4 regions of the Micromonospora sp. CPCC 205558 genome follow, and region 4 is predicted to be linked to each of the others. Evidence: riboswitches for the same ligand, from Rfam matches in the RefSeq annotation. Region 4 holds a riboswitch; each other region holds the start of a gene.
What was found. A riboswitch is a leader RNA that binds a small molecule or an ion and turns the genes downstream of it on or off. The one in region 4 is predicted to bind cyclic di-AMP.
Positions count from the first base shown of each region.

Region 1: another riboswitch for cyclic di-AMP. It lies ahead of V6U86_RS26420 (coiled-coil domain-containing protein); the one in region 4 lies ahead of V6U86_RS06935 (coiled-coil domain-containing protein).
Region 2: another riboswitch for cyclic di-AMP. It lies ahead of V6U86_RS16880 (C39 family peptidase); the one in region 4 lies ahead of V6U86_RS06935 (coiled-coil domain-containing protein).
Region 3: another riboswitch for cyclic di-AMP. It lies ahead of V6U86_RS08540 (C40 family peptidase); the one in region 4 lies ahead of V6U86_RS06935 (coiled-coil domain-containing protein).

Region 1 covers NZ_JBAKHR010000028.1:34,587-41,866, reverse strand. The annotation lists gene V6U86_RS26445 (hypothetical protein) at 1-411, opposite strand, end outside; gene V6U86_RS26440 (heavy-metal-associated domain-containing protein) at 425-634, opposite strand; gene V6U86_RS26435 (metal-sensitive transcriptional regulator) at 728-1,024, shown strand; gene V6U86_RS26430 (heavy metal translocating P-type ATPase) at 1,031-3,100, opposite strand; gene V6U86_RS26425 (YibE/F family protein) at 3,413-4,783, shown strand; cyclic di-AMP (ydaO/yuaA leader) riboswitch at 4,950-5,080, shown strand; gene V6U86_RS26420 (coiled-coil domain-containing protein) at 5,085-6,104, shown strand; gene V6U86_RS26415 (carbonic anhydrase) at 6,161-6,862, opposite strand; gene V6U86_RS26410 (helix-turn-helix transcriptional regulator) at 7,090-7,280, shown strand, end outside.
Region 2 covers NZ_JBAKHR010000012.1:193,742-201,021, forward strand. The annotation lists gene pseI (pseudaminic acid synthase) at 1-40, opposite strand, end outside; gene V6U86_RS16860 (glycosyltransferase family 2 protein) at 174-1,337, opposite strand; gene V6U86_RS16865 (acyltransferase family protein) at 1,637-2,869, shown strand; gene V6U86_RS16870 (hypothetical protein) at 2,963-3,421, shown strand; gene V6U86_RS16875 (hypothetical protein) at 3,555-4,325, shown strand; cyclic di-AMP (ydaO/yuaA leader) riboswitch at 4,611-4,752, shown strand; gene V6U86_RS16880 (C39 family peptidase) at 4,985-5,827, shown strand; gene V6U86_RS16885 (alpha/beta fold hydrolase) at 5,955-6,701, shown strand; gene V6U86_RS16890 (CDP-glycerol glycerophosphotransferase family protein) at 6,706-7,280, opposite strand, start outside.
Region 3 covers NZ_JBAKHR010000006.1:258,625-265,904, forward strand. The annotation lists gene V6U86_RS08535 (N-acetylmuramoyl-L-alanine amidase) at 1-1,557, opposite strand, end outside; cyclic di-AMP (ydaO/yuaA leader) riboswitch at 1,793-1,928, shown strand; gene V6U86_RS08540 (C40 family peptidase) at 2,005-2,982, shown strand; gene dcd (dCTP deaminase) at 3,057-3,635, opposite strand; gene V6U86_RS08550 (pyridoxamine 5'-phosphate oxidase family protein) at 3,735-4,292, shown strand; tRNA gene V6U86_RS08555 (tRNA-Gly) at 4,658-4,731, shown strand; gene V6U86_RS08560 (hypothetical protein) at 4,799-5,008, opposite strand; gene V6U86_RS08565 (acyltransferase) at 5,394-6,152, shown strand; gene V6U86_RS08570 (2'-5' RNA ligase family protein) at 6,501-7,067, opposite strand; gene V6U86_RS08575 (LD-carboxypeptidase) at 7,140-7,280, opposite strand, start outside.
Region 4 covers NZ_JBAKHR010000005.1:401,444-408,723, reverse strand. The annotation lists gene V6U86_RS06950 (1-phosphofructokinase family hexose kinase) at 1-941, opposite strand, end outside; gene V6U86_RS06945 (SRPBCC family protein) at 1,130-1,594, shown strand; gene V6U86_RS06940 (DUF2269 domain-containing protein) at 1,763-2,290, opposite strand; gene V6U86_RS06935 (coiled-coil domain-containing protein) at 2,434-3,495, opposite strand; cyclic di-AMP (ydaO/yuaA leader) riboswitch at 3,501-3,632, opposite strand; gene V6U86_RS06930 (cation diffusion facilitator family transporter) at 3,776-4,693, opposite strand; gene V6U86_RS06925 (HelD family protein) at 4,800-6,917, opposite strand; gene V6U86_RS06920 (alpha/beta fold hydrolase) at 7,026-7,280, opposite strand, start outside.

The DNA of each region.
Region 1 (7,280 bases), on a different contig from region 4:
CCCGGGGCCGGTCAGCGGGGTGTCGACCCGCCAGGTGCCGTCCGGGCCCAGCTCGGGGTGGACGTGACGGAAGCCGGAGAGGTCCCGGCGGGCGACGATCAGGTGCATCTGCTTGTCGTGCGCCACCTCGTACCGGGTGACCGGGCGGCCGTCCGGGCCGGCGATCCGGAAGGCGAACTCGCCGGCCGGGGCGTCGGCCGGTTCGAGGGTGTAGCCCCGCTCGGAGACGAGCAGCCCGCCGGGGAGCTGGTCGGCCGTCCCGCCGTGCTCGGGTGCCGACGGGGTGGTGGCGGCCTCGTGCCGGCTCTCGGCGACCGGGGTCGGGTCGACGACCCGGCCGATCCCGTAGGTCGCGCCGAAGACCGCCGTCAGGCCGACTGCGAACCCGGCCAGTTTGGTCACCGTACGCACGCCGGCCCTCCGATCACGCGTCGACGAGGTCGTAACCGGCCTCGTCGACGGCGGCTCGGACAACCGCGGTGTCCAGCGGCTGATCACTGCTGACGGTGACCCGGCCGGCCGCGAGGTCGACCTGGACGTCACGCACGCCCTCGATGGCGCCGACCTCGGAGCTCACCGCGCTGACGCAGTGCCCACAGGTCATGCCCTGCACCTGGTACGTCGTGTTGACCATCGGATCGTCTCCCTTTCGGTACCGGTACCCGGTGGGGGTATCTCGCAAGGAGGACCGTACCATACCCCCTGGGGGTAGGCTATCCTGGTCGGCATGACCGCACCCACCCCGATCCGCGGATACACCGCCAGCAAGGACCAACTGCTCGCGCGGCTCCGCCGCGTCGAGGGGCAGGTCCGGGGCATCGAGAAGATGGTCGACGACGACCGCTACTGCATCGACGTGCTCACCCAGATCTCCGCGATCCAGGCCGCCCTCGACAAGGTGGCCCTGGGGCTGCTCGACGGTCACGCCCGGCACTGCATGCACGAGGGCGCCGCCGAGGGGCGGGCCGACGAGATGGCCACCGAGATGATGGCGGCGGTCGGCCGGCTCATGAAGCGCGGCTGACAGCCCTCAGTCCGACGCGGGATCCAGACGGACCCGGCGCAACAGCTGCGCATTGAGCGCCACCACGATCGTGGACGCCGACATCAGCACCGCGGCCACCGCAGGGCTCAACGCCACACCGGCCCAGGCCAGCGCTCCCGCCGCCAGCGGCAGCGCCAGCACGTTGTAGCCGGCCGCCCAGGCCAGGTTCTGACGCATCTTCCGGTACGACGCCCGGGACAGCCGGACCACCGCCGCCACCCCGCGCGGGTCCGAGGACGCCAGCACCACCCCGGCGGACTCGATCGCCACATCGGTGCCCGCGCCGATCGCGATACCCACGTCCGCCCGGGCCAGCGCCGGCGCGTCGTTCACCCCGTCGCCGACCATCGCCACCACCAACCCCCGCCGCTGGAGCTCGGCCACCCGATCATCCTTCTCGGCCGGCAGCACCTCGGCGAAGACCTCGTCGACGCCCGCTCGGAAGCCGAGGTCGGCGGCGACCGCCTCGGCCACCGGCCGCGCGTCACCAGTGATCATGGCGATGATCCGGACACCCTCGGCGCGCAACTCGTCGACGGCGCGCCGGGCCTCCGGACGCACCTCGTCGGTCAACGCGAACGCACCGAGCACGGTGTCCGGCAGCCGCACCAGGTGCAACACCGCCGCACCCCGTGCCGACCACCGCGCGGTCGCGGCCTCCACCTCCGCCGGGAGCGGAAGGCCCAGCTCCCGCAGCAGCGCCGGCCCGCCCACCGCGTACTGCGTACCGTCGATTGTCGCCTGCACCCCGCGGCCCGGCATCGCCCGAAACCCGGCGGCCCGGGCCGGGCCGGTCGACCCGGCCGCCGCCACGATCGCCCGGGCCAACGGATGTTCGCTCTCCGACTCGACGCCGGCCGCGATCCGCAGCACCTCGTCCCGTTCGATGCCCGGCGCCGCCACCAAATCGGTCACCCCGTGCTCGCCCCGGGTCAGCGTGCCGGTCTTGTCGAAGAGCACCGCGCCGACCGTCCGCATCCGCTCCAACGCCAACCGGTCCTTGACCAGGATCCCGGACCGCGCGGCGAGCGCGGTGGAGAGCGCGACGACAAGCGGGATGGCGAGACCCAGCGCGTGCGGGCAGGCGATCACCAGGACGGTGACCGCACGGACCACCGCCTCGTCCGGCTGACCGAGCGCGGTCCAGACCAGCACGGTCAGCACGGCGGTGCCGGTGGCCAGGTAGAACAGCGCGGCGGCGAACCGGTCGGCCAACAGCTGGGCCCGTCCACCGGAGGCCTGGGCCTGCGCGACCATCCGCTCGATGCCGGCGAGGGCCGTCTGCTCACCCACCGCCTCCACGCGTACCCGGATCGCCGAGTCGGTGGCGACGGTGCCGGCCACCACCCGGTCGCCCGTCGACCGGGCGACCGGTCGCGACTCGCCGGTGATCATCGACTCGTCCAGCTCGGCACCGCCCTCGACCACCCGGCCGTCCGCCGGCACCCGACCTCCCGGCCGGACCAGCACCACGTCCCCGATCCGCAGACCGGTCACCGGCACCGCCTCGACCCGTCCGTCCGCCGCCACCCGTTCGGCCTCGTCCGGCAACAGCGCGGCCAGCGCCGCCAACGCGCCCTGCGCCTGCCCGATGGCCTTCATCTCCTGCCAGTGCCCGAGCAGCATGATGGTGACCAGCGCGGCCAACTCCCACCAGAAGTCCAGGTCGAAGGCGCCGAGGCTGGTCGCCAGGGACGCGGCGTACGCGACGGTGATCGCCATCGCGACCAGCAGCATCATCCCGGGCGCCCGGTCCCGCACCTCGCGGACCGCGCCGACCAGGAACGGCCAACCGCCCCACCAGAACACCACCGAGCCGAGCACCGGGCCCACCCAGGGCCGCCCGGGAACACCCTCCCCGGCCAGGCCCAACTGATTCGACACGAGATGACTCGTCAGCACCACCGGGATGGTCAACACCAGGCAGACCCAGAACCGGCGGCGGAACATCGCCGGATCGTGCCCGGCGTGCTTGTCGTGCCCGGCGTGCTTGTCGTGCGGCGTGGGTCCGGCGCGCTGCGGGTGATCGGGTTCGGGCGGTGACGGAGCGGGCATGGTTCCAACATGCCGCCCCGGGGGCCGTCACGCGAGTGGTTCGGCCACCCGACACTCCGCCACGACCTGCAACCCGCGGGCGGGCTGGCTAGCATCTCCCGCGATGGCCCTCCGTATGCCGCTGCACAGTTGGGCACCGACGCCGCCACGACCTGACGTCGCCCCCCGGCCGACCAGGCCGAACACTGACCGTCCGTGATCAAGCGGTCGTCTGGCAGCGATACGCCCCGCCGCCCGCCGCATTCCCACCGAAACGGTGAACCGCCCGGCCCGCTGACCCGTACCCCGCACTGGATCGTTGGGAGTCTCGCCTTGGGTTCCGACCACACCCGCCCGGCTCCGTCCGCCCCACCGAGGGCGCGACGGATCCTCGTCGTGACGGTGGTACCCCTCTTCGTCGCCACCGTGCTCGCCGCGGTGCTGCTCTGGCCGCGCAGCGGGTCACCGCAGACCGACGGTGGCGCGGACCTGCCGCGCTACTCCGGCACGGTCACCCGGGTGGTGAGCGAGCCGTGCCCGCCGATGCCGTCGGTCCCCGACGGCACACCGGGGGTCGGCGACCGACGGTGCGGCACTGTCGACGTCCGGGTGGACGACGGGCCGACCGCCGGCCAACAGGTACGGACCCCGGTGCCGGACGGACCCGGCGCACCACGGGTCGAGGTCGGCGACAAGGTCATCCTGGTCGAGCTGGCCGATCCCACCGATCCCACCACCAGCAACTGGAACATCGCCGAGCACCAGCGCGGCACCCCGATGGTGTGGCTGGCGGTGGTCTTCGCGGCCGCGATCGTCGCGTTCGGCCGGTGGCGGGGTCTGGCCGCGCTCGCCGGGTTGGCCGCCAGCTTCGCCATCCTGCTCACCTTCGTGCTGCCGGGCATCGGCGCCGGCAGGTCACCACTGCTGGTGGCGGTGGTGGGCGCCGCCCTGATCATGTTCGTGGTGCTCTATCTGACGCACGGGGTCACCGCACAGACCTCTGTCGCTGTGCTCGGCACCCTGGGCAGCCTGGTGCTGACCGGCGTACTCGCCACCATCGCTACGGCCGCGACCCACCTCACCGGCTTCGGCAGCGAGGACGCCACCACCCTGTCGATGTTCCAGGGCGACGTGGACCTGCACGGTCTGCTGCTCGCCGGGATCATCATCGGATCGCTCGGAGTGCTCGACGACGTGACTGTCACCCAGGCGGCCACCGTCACCGAATTGGCGAACGCCAACCCCGGGCTGACCCGGTTGCAGCTGTACCGGGCGGCCACCCGGGTCGGCCGCGCGCACATCGCCTCCACCGTCAACACCATCGTCCTGGCGTACGCGGGCGCCTCGCTACCCCTGTTGCTCCTGCTCACCGCCGACTCGCGACCGATCGGGCAGATCCTCACCAGTGAGTTCCTCGCTCAGGAGATCGTCCGCAGCGCGGTCGCCACCCTCGGTCTGATCGCCGCCGTGCCGCTGACCACCGGGCTGGCCGCCGTCGTGACCGCCGCCGGGCGCACCGATGCGACGCCGTCCGCCGACACGCCCGCGTCGCGACCCCAGCCGCGTCGCACGGAGGCACTGGCCGCACTCATCTCACCGCGAACGGCCGGCTCCAACGAGCTGAACCGGCCGCGGGCCGCACCCCCATCCGAGGCCACCGACCGGTGGCCGGAGTCGAACAGGAGCACGGATACGGCATGGTGACACTCCTCAGCGTGACCAGATCGGGCATCCACCCTGAGAACCGCGTCACTGGTCACTTAACGTTATGGCGAAATGACGCTTTTGATCGGCATCCAGGCGTAGCTCACCCGGTCGACTCTCGGGTAACCTCGCTGCCGGTTACCGATGAAGGCGCGAAGCGGCGCCTGCGGTGCCACCGCCCAATCGCCAACCGGCGAGCCGGGGACCCAGGTACCTGGGGTGAATCCGCGTCAGCGGTAGGGGCCGCTTCCGCCCCGAACCCGTCAGCTAACCCGGTCGGCGGTCGACGGAAGGGAACATTGTGACGGCACCCCTACGCCGCTGGTTGACACCCGCGGTGGCCGTGATCGCCGCACTGACCGTGCTCGCCGGGCCAATCCCGGCGGTCGCCGCCCCGACGAACCCCACACCGTCCGGGCACGAGGAGGACGGCGAGCCCAAGCTGCTCAACGACGTCATCGAGCAGGCCAACCGCGACTACTCCGCCGCCAAGTCCAAGCTGGACAAATCCAAGAAGCGGCAGAGCGAGTTGGCCGCGGAGGTCGACCGGGCCAACGCCGACCTGGCAGCGCTGGCCCCGCAGGTCGGGCAGATCGCCGCCCAGGCCTACCGGACCGGCCGGATCGGCGCGATCGCGATGCTGCTGGAGAGCGACGCCCCCGACTCGTTCGTCCAGCGCGCGGCCGTGCTCGACGAGATGAACATGGTCAACGAGAAGAAGCTCTCCGAGGTCAACGAGGTGAAGGCCCGCGCCGAGCAGGCCAAGCTGGCCCTCGACACGGAGGTTCGGGAGCAGCAGAAGCAGACCGCCCTGATGGCGAAGCGGAAGAGCGAGGCCGACAAGGCGCTCTCCCTCGTCGGCGGTAAGGGCTTCACCGGCGGCCTGGTGGACGCCACCTCTCCGGTCGCGAAGATCGGCCCGGGTCGCACGGCCGACGGTGACTGGAAGGCCCAGTCGTGCAGCGAGAACGACCCCACCACGTCCGGCTGCGTCACCCCCCGCACGCTGCACGCGTACAAGGAGGTCAAGCGGGCCGGCTTCAACCGGTTCGTCGGCTGCTACCGCTCCGGTGGGCCGTGGGAGCACCCAAAGGGCCGCGCCTGCGACTGGTCGCTCCAGAAGAGCGGCTTCTCGCCGTGGCACAACGAAGACACCCGGACGTACGGCAACAACGTCGCCGCGTTCCTCATCCGTAACGCCGACCGGCTCGGCATCTACTACGTGATCTGGAACCGGCAGATCTGGTTCCCGGCCACCGGCTGGAAGTCGTACAGCGGGCCATCGAACCACACCGACCACGTCCACATGTCGCTGCTCTGACCCGCTCGATCCCCGTCGAGGGCCGTTCCGCGTGACGCGGAGCGGCCCTCGTCGCGTCAAACGGTGGCCGGGGAGTCCAGCGTCGCGAAGCCTGCCGGCACGGCGGCCACCGGGCGTGCCGCTCCGGCGGCCAGCCGGTAGGACATCCCCACCACCGCGCACCGCCCCCGCGTCACCTCGTCGGCAAGCACCGGGGACTGCCCGAGCAACGTCGCGACGGTCTGTGCGATGTGGATGTCGACAATGCCGTCAATGTCATCCACGCCCTCGGCCTCGGCCCGGCGCAGGCTGGGCAGCACGGCGTCGACCACCGCGCGCAGATGGCCACTCGGTGCGGTACCGGTCGCGGCGGACTCTCGGGCGGCCTGCACCGCACCGCACGAGTCGTGGCCGAGCACCACCACCAGCGGAGTGCCGAGCACGGTCACCGCGTACTCGACGCTGCCGAGCACCTCGGGGCCGGCGGTGTGCCCGGCCGTGCGAACCACGAACAGGTCACCCAGCCCTCGGTCGAAAATGATCTCGGCGGCCAGCCGGGAGTCGGAGCAGCCGACGATCACCGCGAACGGGTGTTGCCCGTCGGCCACGGCGGCCCGGTGCCCGGCATCCTGGTTGGGGTGGCGTGGCGTGCCGCCGACGAAGCGTCGATTGCCGGATACCAGCTCCGCGTACGCCCGGGCCGGCTCGCTGGGCGCGGACGCTCGGTCGGTGGTCCGCTGCGAACCCGGCTGACCGCCGGCGCTCCCGATATGGCTCATCCCGCACCTCGTATCGACGCATTTCACCTGGTCAAACCGACTTTTCCGCCGGCCGGGTGGCGGGCGCTCACTCGCGCTCCACCGTCACACGCACCCTAAGATACGTCAAGGTATACGTGATTTAGATTTCATACGTTGACCCCGGTCGCCCCCTGGGCAACCAACCCAGGGCGGGACCGACAAGACTCTCGCGAGGGCAGGCGGACATCCAGGAAGGCGGTCACACGATGACGAGCACGGTGACGGGCGACACCGACGGCGGGCGGAACTGGACGTTCCTCACCAATCACGGGCACGTCCTGCTGGCCATCGGCCGCGATCCGACCGCCCGGCTGCGCGACGTCGCAGCCGAGGTCGGCGTGACCGAACGGGCCGCACAGGCGATCGTTGCCGACCTGGAGGCGGGCGGCTACCTGCA
Region 2 (7,280 bases), on a different contig from region 4:
CACCGGCCGCGTGCGGTCCGATCTTGATTGTCGCCGTCATTCCGACCTCTGCTCCGGTACGCCCGCACCGGGGTGCGGTGGTGCTGTCGTCGTCCACCCGGCGGGCGGACGACCTGGAAAATCAGGACACCTGGAGTCGCCCCGGCGCCCGGTCTGCTGAGCGGTGGGGTCGATCACGGCAGCCGGCCAGCGGCCAGCGCGTCCCGCCGCTCCGGGGCGAGCCCACAGTCGCGCGTCGGCGCGGCGTCCGTCCGTCGGCCCGGGTCCTCGTCGACGGCGGGCGAACCGCTGTCGGCGCCGCCCACCGGGCCGGGCCGACGCAGCCGACCGGTGACCCGGTGGGCCTGGCGCAGCGCCGAGTACGCCAACCAGTCACCGCGTCCGACGAGGCGGTGCTTGAGCCCGGTCGCGCCCGGGGGCACCGGATAGCCGCCGGGGGGCCGGTACCGGCGGTAGTGCGCGGCGGCCCGGTGGAAGAAGTCGCGCCGCAGGTGCGGGTGTAGCCGGCCGTCGTTGCCCACCACCACCAGGTAGTGGCTGATCATCAGCTCGAACAGTTCGGCCCGCAACCGCTCGTCCGGGTGCTTCCGGGCGACCCAGTCCATCAGCCGCTCGTACTGGGCGAAGGCGTCGAAGTGCCGGCCGCTGCGGGTGGAGGTGATCGCGCCCTGACGGCCCTGGCGGTACAGGTAGCAGACCCGGTCCAGCACGGAGATCTTCTCGGCCCCGATCAGCAGGGGGTGGCTGAACGGGATGTCCTCGTACCAGCCGGGGAAGAAGCGCAGCTCCAGCTCGTGCATGAAGTCCCGGCGGACCACCTTGTTCCAGGCGGTGTGCTGCACCCGCAGCAGCCGTGGCTGGTCGGCCAGCCGGGTGACACCGGTGATCCCGCGCAGCAGTGGGCTGCTCGCGTCGACCTCCCGCCGGCCGTCCTCGTGCACCCGCAGGTGGTCGAGCATCAGCACGTCGGGTTGGTGCTGGCGTAGCCGGTCCAGCACCGCCGCGATCGTGCCCGGCGGCAACCAGTCGTCACTGTCGACGAACCAGACGTAGCGGCCGGTGGCCACGTCGAGCCCGGCGTTGCGGGCCAGCCCCAGACCAACGTTGCTGCTCAGGTGCACGACGCGGACGCCGTCCCGGCCGACCGCGTACGAGCGGAGCATGTCGCCGCAGCCGTCCGGGGAGGCGTCGTCGACGGCGATCAGCTCAACCGCGTCCGACTCGCCCGCCGGGATGTCGGCCCGGATGGACTCGAGGCACTGGTACAGGTACGCCTCGACGCCGTACACGGGCACGACGATGCTCAGCAGCGGTGCGTGCGTCGGCTCATTGACCACGTCCGCCACCTTCGACGACCCGGGTGGCCGGCCCCGGAACCTGACGTTGCCGCCGATTGTGGAATCTCTGAACTCCGGTGCAGCGGAAGGTTAACGCCGGCCGGCGGGCGACTGCGTGGCTCGGGGAACGTGGGCTCCTGGGGCGGGTGGGACACGTCCGGTTCACCCGGGAGTGACCCGGTAGGGTGCCTCGGTGCGGCCCTGCCGGGTCGTCGCGGGCGTCGCCGTCGTGCCGTCCGACGCCGTGCCGAGGAGGATACGACCGTGCTGGTGAGCCTGCCGAGCGTCGGGATCCCGGCATGACGAGCACCGCGCCGTCGACCGCCCGGCCGGCATCCGCCCCGCCGCGGCTGCCGTCGCTGACCGGGCTGCGCTGGATCGCCGCCCTGCTGGTCTTCGGCTTTCACGCGGGCACCATGCGGATCATCGCCGAGCCGGACTACAAGGCAGTGGTCGACGCGCTGTTCACCCTGGGCCTCTCCGGGGTGCAGTTCTTCTTCATCCTCAGCGGTTTCGTGCTGGTCTGGTCGGCCCGCGACGGCGGCTCCCGGCGTACCTTCTGGCGGCGACGGATCGCCAAGATCTACCCGAACCACCTGGTGCTGTGGGCGGCGACGCTGCTGGTCGCCGCGTGGTTCGCCGACCCGGTCCTGCCGGCAGCCGCGCTGGAGAACGTGCTGCTGCTGCAGGCGTGGGACCCCCGCCCGGGCTGGTTCTACAGCATCAACACCGTCAGCTGGTCGCTGTCCTGCGAGTTCTTCTTCTACCTCTGCCTGCCGTTCGCGCTGCCGCTGCTGCGCCGGGCCCGCCCGAAACTGCTCTGGGCGCTGATCGTCGTACTGCCGCTGCTGATCCTCGCGCTCTGGCCGGCGCAGGAGTTGGTGCCGGAGGTGAGTCGGTGGTGGTTCACCCAGATCTTCCCGCCGGTGCGGTCGCTGGAGTTCTGGTTGGGCGCGGTGGGGGCCGAGTTGATGCGCCGAGGGCTCTGGCGCGGTCCCGGTCTGCCCGTGGCCAGCGGGATCTTCCTGGTGACCTGGGTGGCGGCAGGGCAGTGGATCCGCGCCGAGCTGTGGACCACGCTGCTCGCGGTCGTGTACCTGTTGGTGATCACCGCGGCCGCGGACGCGGACGTGCGGGGTCGGCGCTCGCCGTGGCGGGCCCGGCCGTTGGTCTGGCTCGGTGAGGTCTCGTTCGCCTTCTACCTGGTGCACGTGCTGGTGATGACGAGCGTGCTGCGCTGGAGCGGGGACTGGGGGACCGGCTTCACGGGCTGGCGTGGCCCGGCCGTGGTGCTCGGCTTCCTGGTGGCGAACCTGATCCTCGCCGGGCTGCTGCACCGCTTCGTCGAGACCCCGATGATGCGCCGGCTCGCGCCGCGCCGTCCGGCCCGTCCGGCGCCCGTTCCCCGACAACGCGCGGCCGGCGACGACGACGCACAAGACCCCGCGAGCAGCGCCCGCGGCGAGGTCGACGGACCTGCCGACGACGTCGGCCCGGCCAGCCGTCGATCACCGTACGTCGACCGGCGCTGACAGCGTCCACCCTGGTCAAACGGGGTCGGCGCGGCGCGATCCGACACGCCCGTGGTCGGTGCGTCCGGGTCGGTGTGACGGTAGCGTGGGCGCGTGCTTCCGGTCGCGTTCACCTGTCCGCTGTGGTGGGTGGCGCGCTGGGCGACGCGGGTGCTGACCAGCCTCGCCGTCGTCGCGGCCCTGGCGCTCGGCGCAGGCCCGGCCACGGCCGCCGCGCCGACGCCCAGGCCGGTGCCGACGTCGAGCGCGGTGCCAACGTCGAGCGCGGTGCCAACGTCGAGCGCGATGCCGGCCGCCGTCGCTGTCGGGTCACTGGCGGCCTCCTGCCGGCACGCCGAAGCGCAGGGTGTGGCGCGCTCGACCCCGGCGATACCGCCGGAGGCCGCCGAGGATTCGGTTCCGACCTGGTCGGTCGACACGCCGGTGACGTTCCCCGGCGATCAGGGCGCCACCGCTGCCGGCGTGCTGCCGGTCCACACGGCCGAGTCTGACCGGCTGCCCCTCGTCGACAGTGCGAGTGGTCGAGCCTCCCGAGCCCCACCCCGGCGCTGAGCCACCGGGACGACCGTCCCGTCGCCGCGCCCTGTCGACCCACCCGCTTCCTACCCCGCCGACCGGTGGCCCGCCGTGGCCCGCTGGCCGGTGCGGGCCCTCACCGCACTGTTCTCTCCCCGAGGTGCCGACCATGGAGACCGCCGTCTTCTACCAGTTCGTGACCGAGGTGCCGCAGGCCGCCGCCATCTGGTCGACGCTGTTCCTGCTGACCCTGGGCCTGCTCACCGTGCTGGCCGCCCGCCCCGAACGGGACCGGCCCACTGACGACCCGCCCCCGGCCGCGCCCACCGCTCGGGAGCTGGCCGCCGCCGAGGCCGTCGACAGGCGTCGCTACGCCGAGGAGGTGGCCGTCGCCGCAGCCGGTGCGTCGACGACCGCCAAGCGGCGACGCGCCGCCTGGCTGACCGCTCAGGAGCAGCTGGAGCGGGCCTGGATCGAGTACGACGAGGCGGACAACGCCGCGCGTCGTTTCGCCGGTGCCGGGGCGCTGCCCACCCCGCGCACTCCGCACACCCCCGCCGAATACGCGGCCCGGGAGCGCTATCTGCACCGGGCGGCGATGGCGGCGTACTGGCGGGGTGACCTGAGCATGGCGCAGCTCGGTGACGTGTTCGGGCACCGGCACGGCTGGGATCCCCGACGACACCCGGTCGAGCAGGAGGTGCTGATCAGCCGGGTGATCCGGGACGCGCGGCTGGCCGACTACCAGGTGGCCGCCGGCCGTGAGCGGGCCGCGTGGCGCGACGCGGAGTTGGCCGCCGAGTCGGCTCGTACCCTCGCCGAGGAGGCGTACGCGGCGGCGGCCCGGCTGCGCCCGACCCCGGTGCCCGTCCGCCGGACGGTGGCGGAGGCGTTGCGCCCCGCCGTGGTGGCACGGTGGCGGCCGGCGCGGGTGGGTTGAGCCCGATCTGTGATGTGAGGCCGGTCACGCAATTGTGAAATCGGACGTCCGGCGCGAGTGGTGCCATCGTTCCCACGATTGTGGTTGCGTTTTTTGCCGCCTGTCCGGTTGTCGCCCGCAGGCGCGGCCGTAACCGGTTGTCCCATCGAGTCACGTCATCGGCAATACGCGCAGAAATTGCCGCGCCAATTGAGGTTTACGCAGGTGAGCCTTGCTTGGCAGGGCACGTGGACCACCAGTAGTGTCGTCCCGTCCGGTGCGGTAACCGATCGCAAGACGCGACGCCGCATCGACCCGCTTAATCGTGATCAACGAACCGGGGACCCATCAGTAAGTCCGGGGTGAATCCGCGAGCCACGGCCCGCGGTAGGGCGATCTTCCCGCCCGAATCCGTCAGCTAACCCGGTAGGCGGTGTCGGAAGGAGTCCCAATCTCGTGCAGCACCTTTCCACCCCTCGGTTGTTCCCTCGCCTCCACGGCGCGGCGGTGCACCCGCTCAATCGTCGAGTGACGGTGAGCTGACCCCCGGGTCATCGCCTTCCCCGCCCGGCCACGCCGGGCGTTCCCCTGAGCGGTTCACCATCCGCGGACCACGGTCCGCGCGCTGGCGCCTGCCCGGATACCGGTCCGGCCCCGGTGTGCCGCTCTCCCCCCGATCCGTGGAGGACCCCGTGAAGCACACCCTGCAGCGTCAGCTCCGCCGTCTCGCCACCGAGCGCCCGTACCAGATCGTTGCCGCCGCCGCGGCCCTCGCGATCGCCACCACCACCGGCGCCCTGGTCACCACCGCCGACGACGCCCCGGCCGGCCAGCGCACCGCGACCACGGTCGCCGAGATGCGCAGCGACGTCGCCGCCTCCCGCAGCGAGGTTCGGGACGCGTCCCCCTCGGCCAGCGCCGTGCCGACCACGGCCGCCCCGGCCAGCAGCGCCGCGTCGCCCGCCGCCAAGACCACGACCAACCCGGACCTGACCCGGAAGCCGAAGCCGAAGCCGCCCGCGACCAAGGTGCTCGACTACGACTACGAGGCGCAGAACACCTACTACAACTGCGGCCCGGCGGCCACCCGGAACGCGCTCAGCGCCGCCGGCATCGACCGCACCCAGGAGGAGCTCGGCGCCGAGCTGGGCACCACCGAGATGGGCACTAACTCGGCCGAGGACACCACCCGGGTGCTCAACGCTGAGGTGAAGGGCTCCCCGTACCGGACCCGGATGTTCCCCAGCGCGCCCAGCCCGGCGCAGATGGACCGGCTCCAGGCCGACGTCGTGAAGGCCATCACCGACGGCCGGGGCGTGGTCGCCAACGTCGTCGGGGACGCCACCGACACCGACGGCGGCTGGCACTCCTACGGTGGTGGGCACTACATCGCCGTCGTGGGCTACAAGGACAACGGTCGCACCGTGCGGATCGCCGACTCGGCGAACCCGGCCGACCCGTCGTACTGGATCACCACCATCGACCTGGCTAACTGGATCACCAGCCGGGGCTACTCCGCCTGACCCAGGCACGCTGAACCGTCACGGGCGCCGTCCCCCACAAGGGGCCGGCGCCCGTGGCGTCTTCGCATGTCGCGGCTGGGCGTCGACGACTCTCGTACCGGGCCGTGAACCGTGACAGACTGCGGCCGTGGTGGAGACATCGGGTGGTCACGCCGGCCGTGGGCCGGTCCTGCTGCTGCTGCACGGCATGGGGGCGACCGGGGACGTGTGGTTGCCCTGGGCGCCGTACCTTGAGCAGCGCTGGCCCGGGCGGTGGCTGGCACCGGACCTCGCCGGCCACGGTTGGGCGCCGCCGCTGCCGTCGTACTCCTTCGCGGGCTTCGCCCAGCAGGTCGCGCAGGCCCTCGCCCCCGACGACCGGCTGGTCGTGTTCGGACACTCGCTGGGTGGGATGGTCGGCCTGGCGCTGGCCGCCCGCGCCGCCGGGACGCCGGTGGACGCGGTCGTCGGGCTGGGCATCAAGGCACAGTGGACGGCCGCGGAGCTGGAACGCGCCGCCGAGGTCGCTGCCCGCCCGGTGAGCTGGTTCGCCAGCCGCACCGAGGCGGCCCGCCGCTACCTGCGGGTCTCCGGACTGGTCGGCCTGCTCCCGCCGGACCACCCGGTGGTGGACGCCGGTCTGCGCCAGGTCGACGGCCGGTGGCGCCTGGCCATGGACCCGACCGCCTTCGCCGTCGGCGAACCCGACCTGGGCGCGCTGTTGGCGGCGACCGACGTGCCGGTGGTGCTGGCGCGCGGGGAGAACGACCCGATGGTCACCGACGAACAGCTCAAGGAGTACGGCGTACCGGTCGCCACGCTGCCCGGTCTCGGGCACAACGCGCACGTGGAGGACCCGGCGGCGGTGCTGGCGCTGCTCGACCCGTACCGCTGAGCGGCTACGCCGGTGTGGACGTGGTCAGTGCCGCGGCCGGCGTCAGCTCCCGGCGGGCGGCGGTCAGGAACGCCTCGGCGTACGACTCGGCCGGGAAGTCACCCAGGTAGCGGCGGCGGGTGGCCCAGCGGGCATCGGCCAGCGGGTCGGTGTCCAGTAGCGCGGTCAGCACGCCGTCCACGTTGGACATGTCCCGGCGCAGCACGTAACCCGACCCGGCCAGCGGGAACCGTTCCACGAATTGGTCGCCCTCGTCGCCCATGTCGGTGACCGCGTACGGCTTTCCGGAGTAGAGGAAGTCGGAGATCACGCCGGACACGTCGGAGACCAGCGCGTCGGAGGAGTTGACGCACTCGGTCAGGCTCAGCTCCCGGGCCGCCGCGCCGACCACGTGCTGGCGGCCGGTGCGGGCCCGGTCTGCGACGAGCAGTTCGGTCAGGCGGCCCAGCTGGCGGGCCGACGTCGGGTTCTGCCCGGTGTACGGGTGGGCCCGCAGGATCACGGTCGCGCCGCGCTCCAGCAGCCGGTGCAACAGCTCTTCGGCCACCGGCAGCGAGCAGTAGTCGGCGTCGGCGTGGT
Region 3 (7,280 bases), on a different contig from region 4:
CAGCGCGTACGTCTGCCCGGCGGATGCCCGGGCACCGTGGTCCGACACGGCCATCGTGTTCGGGGTGCCGTTCGGGCGCAGTGCGATGTCGTTGACCAGCGGCGCGTCAGCGGACGGTGCGCTCCGCAGCACCACCGCCGAGGAGCCGCGCGGCGCGCACGGCACGCCCGCGGTGACGCAGCCGGTGAACGCCGGCTGGTTGGTGGCGTAGTCCGGGTCGATCCGGACGAGCCCGGTGGCCGGCGTGCCGGTGTCCAGTCGAGGTGCGTGCAGCAGGTCGAAGTAGTGCGTCCAGTCCCAGTACGGCCCCGGGTCCCAGTGCATTCCGGGCACGGTCGCGGCGGTGGTGCCGGGCACGTTGTCGTGCCCGATGATGTGCTGGCGGTCCAGTGGGATGCCCAGCCGCAGCGCCAGATGCCGGACCAGCTTCGCCGAGGTCCGGTACATCGCCTCGGTGTACCAGGTCCCCTGCGCCGCGAAGCCCTCGTGTTCCAGCCCGATCGACTTCGCGTTCACGTACCAGTTGCCGGCGTGCCAGCCGACGTCCTTGGTCAACACATGCTGGGCGATGTGCCCGTCGACCGAGCGCAGCGAGTAGTGCCAGCTCACGTAGGTCGGATCCTGGACGAGTTGCAGGGTCGTCGCCCAACTCGCCTCGGTGTCGTGGATGACGATGTATTCGATTTTCTGCCGGGCGGGCCGGTCGGAGAGGTCGTGGTTGCCGTAGTCCCCGTCGCCGAACGCTTCGTAGGGGGCCGGGATCCACTCGCAGGAGATGGTGCGCGGGCACTCCACCCCGTCCGGGCGGGCCAGCCGGCGCAGGCCCAGACGGTCCAACCAGGAACGTTCGGGTCGCACCGCGCGGGCCGGCAGGGTGATCCGCTGGCCGTCGTCGGTCATCCGGGACGCGCCCGCGCCGATGGTGGTGAAGACCTCGTCGGCGAAGGCGGCGGCGGCGTCGGCGCTGTCCGCGCCGGAGTAGCGGGCCACCGCGCCGTACCAGGCAGCCGGGTCGGTGTCCGCGCCCACCGGAGCGCCCAACTCCCGTTGGTACGCGCTCAGCAGCGCGGCCCCACCCCGGATGTTGAGGCCGGCGTCGGTGCGTAGCGCCTCGGGGGCGACGCCGGTCAGCGTGGCGGCGGCGTCCACGGTCTGCAACGCGGTGGTGGACGGCGCTGGGGCCTCGACCGGCCGGGGCGCGGGGACCCGGGCGGGACGGGAGTCGTCGCCGCGTGGGTCCTCGGCTCCGGCGTCGTGGTGACCGCGCCCGGGTAGGGCGGCCACGTGCCGCGCATCGGTCAGGTGCATCGGGCCGTAGCCGCCACTGGTGCTCGGTGTGCCGGCGTTGGCGTCCCAGCGCGACTCCAGGTAGGAGACGCCGAGCAACACGACCGTCGGCACGCCGTACTCGGTGGCTGCGGCGGCGTACTGCTGCTGGCGGTCGGTGGTTGGCGCGGCGGCGGCCGGGCCGGCGGAGAATGGCACCGTGGTCGCTGCGGCGACCACGGTGGCGGCGAGCAGTGCGCGCCAGCCGGCGGACAGGGTTGAATGGTGCATCGAACCCCCTAGATTCTCGCGGAGTGAGGTCAGGTCACCATCGCGCCGCCCGGCAGGCCAGGTCAATACCTTTCTATCTATCGAAGCGTGCGGAAAGAATTCTTCACACACGGTCGGTGACCTCGCCCAATCGGTACGGAGTGTCACGGCCGAACGGGTTGCGGATCGGTAACAAGCGTCTCTACTCTGGTCATTCGTCGGCCCGACAGCAGCTCCGCCCAACCCGGGCGGTAACGGACCGACACCGCCGAGTCGTTTCCGAGCGAACCGGGGACCCAGGTCCCTCGGGGTGAATCCGCAGCCACTGCGGTAGGGCGCCGACTTCCCGCCCGAACCCGTCAGCTAACCCGGTAGGCGGTCAGGAAGAAGGAGTACGGAACCCCGGTGGCACTCCATGCCCCGCGGCCGTCGTCCGAGCGGTCGGCATCAGCCGGCCCTGCGTCGATCGTGCCGCGCCCACGCTGGTCCCGCTTCACCACCGCACTCGCCGCGCTGGCCGGCATCGCCGTCGTCCTGACCGGCAGTGCCACGGCGGCCCACGCCGACCCGTCCGTCGCCGAGATCGAGCGCCAGATCGACGCCGACTGGAACAAGCTCGAACCGATCATCGAACGGCACAACGCCACCCGCGCCGACCTCGCCGCGAAGCGCAAGCAGGCCGACGCGCTGGCCGCCCGGATCGCCCCGCTGGAGCGTCAGGTCGACGCCGCGTTGGACAAGGTCGGCGCCCTGGCCGCACGTGCCTACATGGGTGAGAACGTCTCGACCGTCAACGCCGTACTGGGCAGCCGGTCGCCCAGCGAGGTGGTCGGCCAGCTCGAAATCCTCGACCGCTTCGCGCACAACCAGCAGAAGGACGTACGCCAGGTGGCCGACCTGCGCGACCAGCTGGCCGCGCAGAAGGCGCCGCTCGACGAGATGGTGTCCCAGCTGGCCCGCACCGAAGCTCAGTTGGCGGCGAAGAAGAAGCAGATCAACGAAGAGATCGACCGCCTGCAGAAGCTGCGCCTCAAGGTGTACGGCAACGGCGGCGGCGGCCCGCTGCGCCCGGCGCCCTGCCCGGGTAGCTACCCCGGCGGCGCCGCAGGTACCGCGGTCAAGTTCGCCTGCGCGCAGATCGGCAAGCCCTACGTGTGGGGTGCCGAGGGCCCGAACTCGTACGACTGCTCCGGGCTGATGCTGGCCGCCTGGGCGAAGGCCGGCGTGTCCCTGCCGCACAACGCCGCCGCGCAGAGCCGGGTCACGAAGAACGTCAGCAGGGGCGACCTGCGCCCCGGCGACCTGGTCTTCTACTACAGCGACATCCACCACGTCGGCATGTACGTCGGCGGCGGCTGGGTGGTGCACGCCTCGCAGGCCGGTCAACCGGTCAAGATGAAGAAGGTCGACGACGGCCCGATCCACAGCTACGGCCGCCCAGGCTGACCCTTGGATGACCGAAGGGCCCGTCGCGATCCGTCGCGGCGGGCCCTCGTCGTCTCGGTCCTAGCGGCTGAACCTCAGCGGGTGGGCCAGGTGCGCCAGTGCTGCCAGGCGCGGCTGGGTGTCGGCCCCCGCTGGCCCTGGTAGCGCGAGCCGTAGACCACCGAGCCGTACGGGTGCTCGGCCGGCGAGGAGAGCCGGAAGATGCAGAGCTGGCCGATCTTCATGCCCGGCCACAGGGTGATCGGCAGGTTCGCCACGTTCGAGAGTTCCAGCGTCACGTGACCCGAGAAGCCCGGGTCGATGAAACCCGCGGTGGAGTGCGTGAGCAGCCCGAGCCGGCCCAGGGAGCTCTTGCCCTCCAGCCGGCCGGCGAGCTGGTCGCCCAGCGAGATGACCTCCAGTGTCGAGGCGAGGACGAACTCCCCCGGGTGCAGCACGAACGGCTCGCCGTCGGGGACCTCGACCACCGAGGTCAGGTCGTCCTGCTGCATGGCGGGATCGATGTGGGTGTAGAGGTGGTTGTTGAAGACCCGGAACAGCCGGTCGAGTCGGACGTCGATGCTGGACGGTTGGACCAGGGTGGGCTCGAACGGCTCCAGGCCCAGCGTGCCGGCCTTGATCTCGGAGACCAGGTCGCGGTCGGAGAGCAGCATCGGACCACCATAGCCGCGTCGCCAAAAGTGGCCGGATTCGGTGCCGGTGACCAGCGCGTCGAGGTCGCTGCTCGTACATTTGTTCGATAGAATGCCCACATGGCTTCCTGGTCCGAATTCGCCGCCGACGAGCCCCGACTCGCCGACGGGATCCGCGTTCTCCTCCAGCAGTACGGGCCGGGCTTCGGCTATCTGGCCACGGTCCGCGCCGACGGCGGGCCCCGCGTCCATCCGGTCTCCCCGGTCATCACCACCGAGGGGCTGTTCTGCTTCATCATCGACTCGCCCAAGCGCCGTGACCTCGAACGGGACGGCCGCTACGCGCTGCACTCGTTCCCCGCTGAGGAGAGCGACGACGAGGCGTACGTGGCGGGGCGGGCCCGTCCGGTGACCGATCCGGTCCGGGTGGCGCAGCTGGCGCAGAGCGCCCGGGCCGAGCCGCAGGTCGACTGGCGGCTCTTCGAGTTCACCATCGACGTGGCGATGCTCACCCGACGTGAGCAGCACATTGCTGGGGTGCCGGGGCTCGCGCCGGGTCGGCCGGCCGTGCGGGTCTGGCTCGACCCAAACTCCCCGTCGGCGGTGGCCGCCCCACTGGCCGTCCCGCCGGCGCGCCCGACCCGCCTCAGCCGTGACGTCCAGTGCACGGCCGCCTGACCGCAGGCCGGAAGATCATCGGTGCCGGCTCCGTCGTCACGGAGCCGGCACCGGGCGTACGCGTCGCCCGGCCCGGCGTTCCGCCGCCTCGCCCGGCCCGGCGTGCCCCCACCTCACCCCGCCTGGTCCGGCCCGGCCCGACGTGTCCCCATCCCTACCCTCACCCGGCCCGGCGTTCCGCCGCTCCGCATGATCAACTCGGTTTGGGTGAAACCGCGGTGTCCCGGCGCTTCGGACGCCCCGACTTTCAGGAAGTCGAGTGGATCAACCCGGGTCGCCCCGAGCCGTGCGGTATGCGGACACCTCCAGTCGGCGGGGGTACCTGGGTGCACGGGCACGACGACTCGGGTACAGTGGTGCCGCTTGCGGGTGTAGTTCAATGGCAGAACATCAGCTTCCCAAGCTGACAGTGCGGGTTCGATTCCCGTCACCCGCTCCACCGTGAGGCCCCAGCTCAGGACTTGTTCCCTGGCTGGGGCCTCATTCGTTGCTATCACTTCTTGCGCTTACCGTGTCCGATCCTGACTCTTCTTGATCTGCGAGCTGAGCGCGTCGGCGATCTGCTCGTCCTGTTCGCGGGCGGTGTGCTGGTAGATCATCGCGGCGCGAGTCGAGGCGTGACCCATCCGCGCCATCAGGTCGGCGAGACTCGCCCCGGTCCGCGAGGCGAGGGTGTTGCCGGTTTGCCGCAGGCCGTGAAAGTGGAAGCCAGGCAAGCGAGCAGACCACCGCCCGACCCGCCAGCGTCCGAACCTGCGTCAAGGCCGGCCGGGCGGCGGCCCGCTCCCTAGGAGGGCGGGTCGATGGCGTACGGGATGGCTGAGTGGCTCCCGTGGAATGCCAAATATGACGAGAAATCCCTAGTGCAGATACGGTTATTCCGTGGGTCGACAATCAGCCCCTTTTGCGACGGACGGTGGAAAAGAGGGCTAGCTCCGGTTCGTCCCAAAAGGCCGGCGTCGGGGAGCGTGGTACCACGACGCGGGCCCTGACGGCACCTTCGCGATGACCTCATCGAAGGTCAAGACCGGGCCGCGGTGCATCTCCACAGTCGGCCGCCCGGTCGATTAGCGGGATCCCGCATGTCGTTAGACTATCGAGATGGGAAAAGTCGCTCAGCTATCCGAGTACTCCGACGACGAGGGCAACAGCATTGCCTGCGAGGGGATAATCGGCGGGAATATTTCCATCACTTTCAAGGGCCGCAACAACCGGATTGTGGCCCCTAAAGGCGTGCGCGTCGAGTACCTTAACGTGAACTTCGACTGCGACAACGGGACGCTGATCCTGGGTGCCAACACGAAGGTCGGCGGGATCAAGGCGGCCATCCGCATCGGACAAGACGCCACCGTGAAATTCGGTGACAACATCAACATGACCGGCCATTGCATGATCACAGCCGTGGAGGGGTGCACCGTCTCCTTCGGGAATGACGTGATGATTGCACAGGAAAATCAGTTCCGCTCCGACGACGCCCATCCCATCTTCGACGTTACGACGGGGAAGCGGATCAACGCCGCACGCGATGTAACGATCGGAAACCATGTTTGGTTCGCCAATGGAGCGGTCGCACTGGCCGGTGCGCGAGTCGGCGACGGCTCCGTGATCGGATTCCGCAGCCTGGTTACCGGAAAGATCCCCAACAACTGCATTGCGGTTGGCTCGCCGGCCAGGGTGACCCGCCGCAACATCGCATGGGAGCGGCCGCACCTGTCACTTGTTCCGCCTTTCTACAAGCCCGACGCCTCGACCGTTGAGAAGTCCGCCTATTGGGCGCTCACTGAGGACGATAAACCAGATGTAAGGAAACTGACCCTGGTGCGACGATTGAAGGACGCAACCATGGCGTTCATGCGCTGACTCCACATGAAGTCCTTGAGGGCATTCCCATCCCCGGGGGGTGCCCGCAAGTTTTAATCAACCCCGCATCGTTCGCGGGCGCCAGATCCCAGGGACCAACGTGCACGAGCCGCCTGGAAGGTCCCTCGCAGAGCTTGGCCGAGTCGCTCGTGCTTCAGCGACCAGGGGGCAGCAGGCCCGGGAGACGCGACTCAACCCGATTCCCATGCTGACAGTGCGGGTTCGATTCCCGTCACCCGCTCTACCGCGAAAACCCTGGCCAGGACGACAGCCCCGGTCGGGGCCTTGGATGTTGCGGCGGCCTGCATCCCCGGACGGGGAGATCCGCCCACGGACCGCGTTTCAGCGTCAGGCCGAGGCCGCCTGGAGACCCGTACCAGCTGCTGGGGGTGGGGCGCCCAACGGGAACTCGCAGACGGTGCGCCACGGGCTGACGTCCGGCGTGCCGGCGATCAGCCGCACCCGGTCGACGGCCGCGTTGATCGGCAGGTGCGCGGCCACGGTTTTCGCTGCGTGGCTCAGCACGGGCTTGTCGGCGTCATGACCGATGGTCAGGTGCGGCACCACATCGCTGTGCGCCCCGGCGTACGGAGGTGCCTCGGGAAACCGTTGCCACACTGCCCGGGTGAGGTCACGGAAAGGGCGATCTGGCTGCGGCGCGAGCCAGAGGACCGCGTCGCCGAACCAGTCGACGTGCGTCAGTGCGACGTCGAACCGAGGTATCCCGGCAATGGTTTCACGCAGCACGGCCAAGGTCTGCTCGTCGATCTGCTGCGGGGACAGGAACGGGTAGAGGACGGTCACGTGCGCTGGCACGCCCCACGAGGCGGCCCGGTCGAGCGATGCCCGAAAGCGGCCCACCGCCTGCTCGGCCTCGGGTATCGGCACGATGAGCGCTGTCTGCGTCGGTTCCATCCCCGTAGTTTCCGTCCATGGCCAGGCGCCGATCTACCGGGTTTCGCGCCCTCGGCACCTGGCTGACGGCCCCTATCGGTAGTCGGCGAAGATCCGACGCTCCACGCCGTCGACGGTGACCGGGCCGCCGTGGGGAAGGATCCACTGTGGTTTGGTGTGGCCGAATGGGACGCCGACACAGACGACCGCCTCGGGGTTGTAGCGGGTCACCAC
Region 4 (7,280 bases):
GTGGTCCGCTCCTGTTGCCGGCTGTCCGCCGGTACCAGTCGGACCCGGTCCACCAGCCCGGTGATCGAATCCAGTCGTCCGGTGCCCAGGCCGTGCCGGGTCACGTTCAGCGCGCCGGCGGCGGCGCCGGTGCGGATGGCGGTCCGGATGTCACCGCCCCGGGCCACGACGGCTGCCACTCCGGCGGTCATCGAGTCGCCCGCGCCGCGCGGGTCGGCGGCCTCCAGTCGGGGCATCTCGACCTGGAACAACTCCCCGTCGATGAGCGCCAGCGCCGGCTGGTCGGCGCGGCTCACCACGACCGTCTCGGCGCCGCCCGCGTGCAGCTCGTACATGGCCTGGGTCAGCTCCACGGTGTCGTCGCTGCGGGCGCGGCCGTCGCGGATCAACTCCTCGTGACTCACCTTGAGGAAGAACACTCCACTCTCCAGCACCGAACCGAGGTGATCGCCGGAGAGGTCGACCACCACCCGGCCGCCGTTCGCGCCGAGGTCGGCGGCGAAGCGTCGGTACAGGTCGGCCGGTACGAGCCAGGGCTCGTTCGGTCCACTGAGGATGCTCACCGAGGCTCGCAGGCCCTCGCCGAGGGCGAGGTTGTACAGCTCGTCGATCTCATGCCGGCTCAGCGGATGCCCGGGCACGTCGACGATCTCCCGCCGGGAGCCCTCCCGGCGATCGTGCACGTACCCACCGCTGCCGGAGTCGCGGACCACCACCTTGAGGTCCACGCCCTCGCTGAGCAGCAGCGGCTCCAGCACCTGGCCGATCTCGCCACCGAGGGCGGCGCAGAGCACCACGTCGACACCGAGGGAGATCACCATCCGGGCCTGCCAGACGCCCTGCCCGCCGGGGTGCAGGTGCAGCTCGGGGTGGTCGTTGGGCTGGTCCACGGTCACCGTCAGCTGTGGCGTGGGCGCGAAGACCATCACGTGCCCGCTCATTGGTCGTCGCCGTTCATCGGGCCGCCCTCCGGCGCCTTCGGAAGATTCGCACTAACTGACCTTAATAGGGCAGGTAGTGGCAGGTCGCCGCATCGGCCCGCCCCGTCGCGGTCGCTGGGGCCGGTCGGGCGTTGCCAGCCGGACATCGGTACGGGACGATCGGGCGACCAACCACGGCGGGAGACGGTGTGCTCAGCAGCGATACCTTCAGCTACACCGTCCAGGCCCGCTGCTCACTGGCCGAGGCGGCAGCGCTGCTCAGCGACCTGACCCGGCAGGGTGAGCTGCATCCGCTGATCGTCCGGGTCCGCCGGGTGCCGCCCCGGTCCGGAGCGCAGGCCAGCTACACGATCAACGACCGGTTGATGGCCGGCCCGCTGCGCTTCCAGACCACCTACCACGCGGACGTGCTGATCAGCGAGGCCGACGAGATCGTCATGGTGGCCCGCCAGTGGCCAGCCACCACGGTGCGCAACCACACCCGGCTGCGCGCCGAGCCGGACGGCCTGGTCCGCATCGACGTGGAGATCACCCTCACCGCGCCGAAGCCGCTGTTCCGGTACGCGTTCCGCCAGGCCCGAGCCGCCCACCTCGCCCTCGCGACCCGGCTGGGCGCGGCCCTCGACCGCACCGGCGAACCGCCACCCACCTGACCCGCCCCGCCCCGCCACCCCGCCACCCCGCCGCCCCGCCCCGCCACCCCGCCGCCCCGCCCCGCCACCCCGCTTCATGATCGCGCTCAATCGTGGATGTAGTGGCCTCCTGACGCATCGAGGCCACTACATCATGGATCGAGCACGATCATCGGTGTGCGGCGGTCGCTACTGCCGTGCGGTAGCGCGGCCACCGCCGGTGCGGGTGGCTGCGGCGGTGCGGGTGGCTGCGGCGGTGCGGCGGCGGCCCCACGGCTTGTAGGTGGAGAGCACCGTCGCGATGATCATCAGGCTCGTCGACACCGCCGGCGCGATGACCAGGTCGGCGCGATCGCGTGCGGGCAGGGCGGCGCCGACCGCTCCGGCGTGGCGCAGGTTCGGGGTGAGCAGGAACAGCACCAGCCCGACCATCACCGTGGTGAGCACGAGCTTGACCAGCACCCAGCGGTGGCGCAGCAGGCCCCACGGGGTGAGCAGCGAACTGGCGACTCCGATCACCCAGACCATGATGCTCAGCGGCGCGAACAGCACCGTGCCGATCAGGGCGCTGACCGGATAGACCACCGCCGGGTCGGCGCCCCGCTGCACGGCGACGCCGAGGGTGAGCAGCACCAGGTCGGTGCCGAGCCAGCCGAGCGAGGTGACGAGGTGCAGGGTGAGCAGCGCCTTGCGGGTGGTGGGTCGGATCCGAGGCATACCGCGATGCTGCCCGCCGGCCCCCGACCGGGTCGTCCGACGAGCGACGACATCAGGGGTACGCCCGGCGACGTAGCCCGGCCCCGGACGTGCGTGATGCCTGTGAGTCGCCAGGACGACTCACAGGCATCACCACGCGCGGGTCAGTAGACCGACAGGTGTACGTGGTTGGTGTGGTCGGTGGACGGGGTGCCGTGCGCCCCGCTGTACGACTTCCACCCGCTGCTGGGCAGCCAGATCTGCCGGTACCAGATCACGTAGAGCACGGCGAGCCGGTCCGCGTTGCGGATGAAGTACGCGGCCAGGTTGTTGCCGTAGGTCTTGTCGCCACCGGTCGCGGCGCCGCCGAAGCCACCCTTCTGCGCGGCGAAGTCGCAGGCCCGACCCTTCGGGTGTTCACCGGAGCCGCTGGGGCGGTGGCACGAGACGTACCGGGTGAAGCCTGCGGCCTTCGCCTGGTTGAGCGCGTGCAGGGTGCGCGGGGTGATGCACCCGCTGGCCGGCGTGGGGTCGTTGACGCTGCACGACTCCGACGGCCAGGAGCCGTCGGAGTTGCGGGGCGCCGCCGTCGCGTTGGCGGTGGAGGTGCCCCGGTTGGAGGTGTCGGCGGTGGTCCGCGTCTTGGGTGTGGTGGCCACGGCCAGGGCCCGTTCGGCCTGTTCCTTGCGCTTGGCCATCACCGTGACCTGCTTGCGCTGTTCGAGGATCTCGCTGTCCAGGGCGACCCGGGTGCGGTTGGCCTGGTCCTTGCTCTTCAACAGGTCGCGCAGCACCCGGTCCTCGTTGGCGGCCACCGCGTCCAGCGCGGCCGCCCGGTCCATGAAGCCTTCCGGAGTGCTGCTGTTGAGCAGCGCCGACATCGCGCCGAGCCGTCCGGTCCGGTACGCCACTTCGGCGATCTCGCCGACCTTGCCGTTGCGCTGGTCGATCTCGACCTCGATGGTCTTCAGCTGGGTGGCGAGCTGCTGCTGCCGTTGTACGGAGGTGTCCAGGGCGCGCTTCGCGTCCAGATAGCCCTTGCTGGCCGCCTCGAGTTGGGCGCGCAACGCCGGGGTGCCGCCCTCCTCGTCGGAGTCGGGTGCGGCAGCTCGCAGGCCGGTCGGGGGAGCGGCCGAGGCGGTGCCGGCCGGAAGCGCGACGCCGAGGGCGAACATCGCGACGATCAGGGCCGCCAGTCGGGCGGCGGGTGGTCGTGCTGGTGCCACTGCGCATGTCCTTCCGTCAGCCGCCGACCGGGTTAGCTGACGGGTTCGGGACGGAAGATCCCTACCGCTGACGCGGATGCACCCCAGGAACATGGTTCCCCGGTTCGCCCAGTTGGGCGATTAGGCGGCGACCGCCACCGGCGCCGGGAGGCGCCGCCTGGTGGAGGCCGGGACCGAGCCTACCGGTGCCGGTGGGGCGGCTGCAGCCAATGTGACGGACGGTGCGTGCGTCATCACCGAAAATTGGGCCGAAAGTCGAGCAATGCTCTGAAAAGCCCCGTCACCACTCGATGGAGCCACACGCTCCGGAGGTGGCACCGGGCTCGATCTGCAACGTCGCGTGCTCGATGCGGAAGTCGTCGTGCAGGGCCGTACGCGCCGCGGTGAGCACCGCGCCGACCTCCGCGCCGGGTGCCATGGTCAGGTGTGCCGAGGCCACCTCCATGCCCGAGGTGAGCGTCCAGACGTGCAGGTCGTGCACCTCGACGACACCGGGGACCGCCGCCAGCCGGTCGTGCACGGCGGTCACCTGGAGGTGCTCCGGTGCGGCCTGCACCAGGATGCGGATGGCGGCACGGGCCAGCCGCCAGGTACGCGGCAGGATGAACACGCCGATGGCGACCGCGACCAGGGGGTCGGCCCACCACCAGTCGGTGACCGTGATGAGCAGCGCCGCGCCGATGACGCCGAGCGAGCCGAGCAGGTCGCCGAGCACCTCCAGGTAGGCGCCCTGGAGGTTGATGCTCTCCCGAGCCCCGGCGCGCAGCAGGGCGAAGGCGGCGATGTTCGCGAGCAGGCCGAGCACGGCCACCGCGAGCATCGGGCCGGCGATTACCTCGTGTGGGTCGCCGAAACGGCGAAGCGCCTCGATCACCACGTAGATCGCGACGCCGGAGAGCAGGAGGGCGTTGGCCAGCGCGGCGAGCACCTCTAGTCGATAGAGCCCGAAGGTGCGCTGCGGATCGCCGGTGGCCCGCCGGGTCGCCGTGATCGCGGCGAGCGCCATCCCGATGCCGAGCACGTCGGTGAACATGTGCCCGGCGTCGGAGAGCAGGGCGAGCGAGCCGGTGCGCAGAGCGGCCACCGCCTCGACCATCATCAGGGTGGCGAGCAGCCCGAACGCCGCCCAGAGTCGACCCCGGTGCTGGTGTGCGGCATTGGCGACGGACCCATGGTGGTGGTCATGACCTGCGCCCACGAGAATTACCTTCCGCCGCCGGCCGGGACCCGGTCAAATGTATGCTCACATCGCTATGTGTGCAAGTGTACGCGCAGCGCCTCTCGCTGGCGGCAGTCCGCGCACGTCAGCCGGTCGGGTCGATGGTGGTGAGCCGCTGGGTGGCCCGGGAGAGCGCCACGTACAGGGTGCGTACCCCGGCACCCGGATCCGCCCGGATCTCACTCGGGGCGACCAGCACCACCCCGTCGTACTCCATGCCCTTGGCCTCCAAGCTGGTCACCACCTGCAACCTGGGCGCGCCGAGCGCGCCGAGCCAACCAGCGACCTCGTCGCGGCGGGGGACCGGCGTGATCACCCCGACCGTGCCCTCCACCTCGGCCAGCAGGCCGGCGGCGGCCTCCACGGTCGCGGTCTCCAACCCTGGCGCGGGCACCACCAGCTCGACCGGTTCGACGCCGGTGGAGCGGACGGCGGTCGGCAGCGGCAGGTCGGGGTAGAGCCGGCGGATCTCCGCCGCCGCCACCGCGAAGATCTCCGCCGAGTTGCGGTAGTTGGTGGTGAGCGTGAAATCGTGTCGCTTGCGCCGGCCCAGCGCCTGGTCGCGGGCTCGGGTCAACTCCTCCGGATCGCCGGTCCACGCGGTCTGCGCGGGGTCGCCCACCACGGTCCAGGAGGCCAGTCGGCCGCGCCGACCGAGCATCCGCCACTGCATCGGCGAGACGTCCTGCGCCTCGTCCACAACCACGTGCGCGTAATCCCGGTAGTCCTCCGGACGCTCCCGGGCCGCCGCGCGAGCGGCCCGCTGCCGTTCGCCGAGGGTGCTCAGCTCGCGGACACCACCGGCGAGCTGGAAGGGATCGCGTCGCGCCCGGGCCGGCTGCGCGGGCTTACCGAGCAGCGCGTCCAACTCGTCCAGCAGCGCCACGTCGGCGATGGTCAGCCCGGCCGAGTCCAGGTTCCGGTACGCGGCGTCGAGCAGCCGGATCTCCGCCGAGGAGAGGATCCCCCCGGCGTACCGGCGCAGCCGGTCCGGCTGCGCCAGCCAGCCGAGCACGTGCCGGGGGTGCAGCCGAGGCCACCACGCCTTGAGGAACTCCCGGAACTCCGACCGCTCGGCGATCTCCGCCTCGAAGGCCGGCTGCTCCGGCAGCCGACCGCTGCTCAGCTCACGGGCCTGCGCCCACAGCGCGGCGAACACCCCGTCGAAACCGGCCCGGCGCACCTCGTTGCGCCGCGCGCCGCGTTGCAGCGCGCGGTCCCGGATGCGGTCCAGCGCGGCCCGGTCCAGCCGCAGCAGCGTGCCCCGGTAGAGCAGGCGCAGCTCACCTGGGCCGCCCGGCACCGCGTCGCGGGCCGCGCGCTCCAGCACCCGGCGCATCCGCAGCGAGCCCTTCACCGCCGCCACCTCGGGCGGGTCGGTACGGGTGGCGCTCATCCCCGGAAAGAGGGTGCCCAGCGAGTGCAGGGTCGCGGTGTCCTCACCGAGCGACGGCAGCACGGAGCCGATGTACTCGACGAAGACCGACGACGGGCCGACCACCAGGATTCCGCCGCCCGCGTAGCGACTGCGGTCGGAGTACAGCAGGAACGCGGCCCGGTGCAGGGCCACCGCGGTCTTGCCGGTGCCGGGGCCGCCCGCGACGATGGTCACCCCCGAGCCGGGCGAGCGGATCGCCTCGTCCTGCTCCCGCTGGATGGTCGCCACGATGTCGCGCATGCCCCGACCGGTGGCCTTGGAGAGGGTGGCCAGCAACGCGCCGTCACCGACGACCGTCATCCCCTCCGGGGCGGCGTTCGGGTCCAGCAGGTCGTCCTCGATCCGGGTGACCCGCTCGGCGCGGGACTGGATCGTGCGGCGCCGCACCACGTCCAGCGGCTGCGCCGGGGTGGCCTGGTAGAAGGCGGCGGCGGCCGGCGCGCGCCAGTCGACGACCAGCGTGACGGCGTCCTCGTCGCGGATTCCGAGTCGCCCGACGTGCAGCACCTGACGGTCGCGCAGATCCAGCCGGCCGAAGACCAGCCCCTCGTGCTCGGCGTCCAGGGTGTGCCGCCGCTGCGCCGCGTGGAAGACCATCGCGTCGCGCTCGACCAGTGCGCCGTGCGTGCCCACCCGCGCCATCCGGTAGCCGTCGCGCTCGGCGCGGACGGCCGACCGCCGCAGCTCGGCCAGCCGGGCGTACACCCGGTCGAGGTGCCGTTGCTCGACGGCGATCTCCTGCTCCAGGCCGTTCTGGTCGGTCAACGCACGCTCCTTCAAAGGTCGCTGGCAGGCGGCGGGAACCGCGCGGGCCAACCGCAGAAGGGTACGGCCCTCGGCTCGACCCGCCGCGCCCGAGGTGCGCGAACGTGCTCAGGCACCCGTCTCGGCCGGGGTCGCGGTGGCGGCATGGTGGGCCGGTGGCGTTTCGGCGAGCACCCGCCGCAGCACGCCGGTGAGCGCGGCGTTGACCTCGTCCGGGCGTTCCATCATCAGCATGTGCCCGGCCCCGGGGCAGACGGTCAGCTCGGTGGCCGGCAGCGCCGCCGCGATCGACTCGGCGCACGGCGGTGGGGTCAGCCGGTCCCGGTCGCCGACCAGGGCGGCAGCCGGCAGGTGGGCCAACGC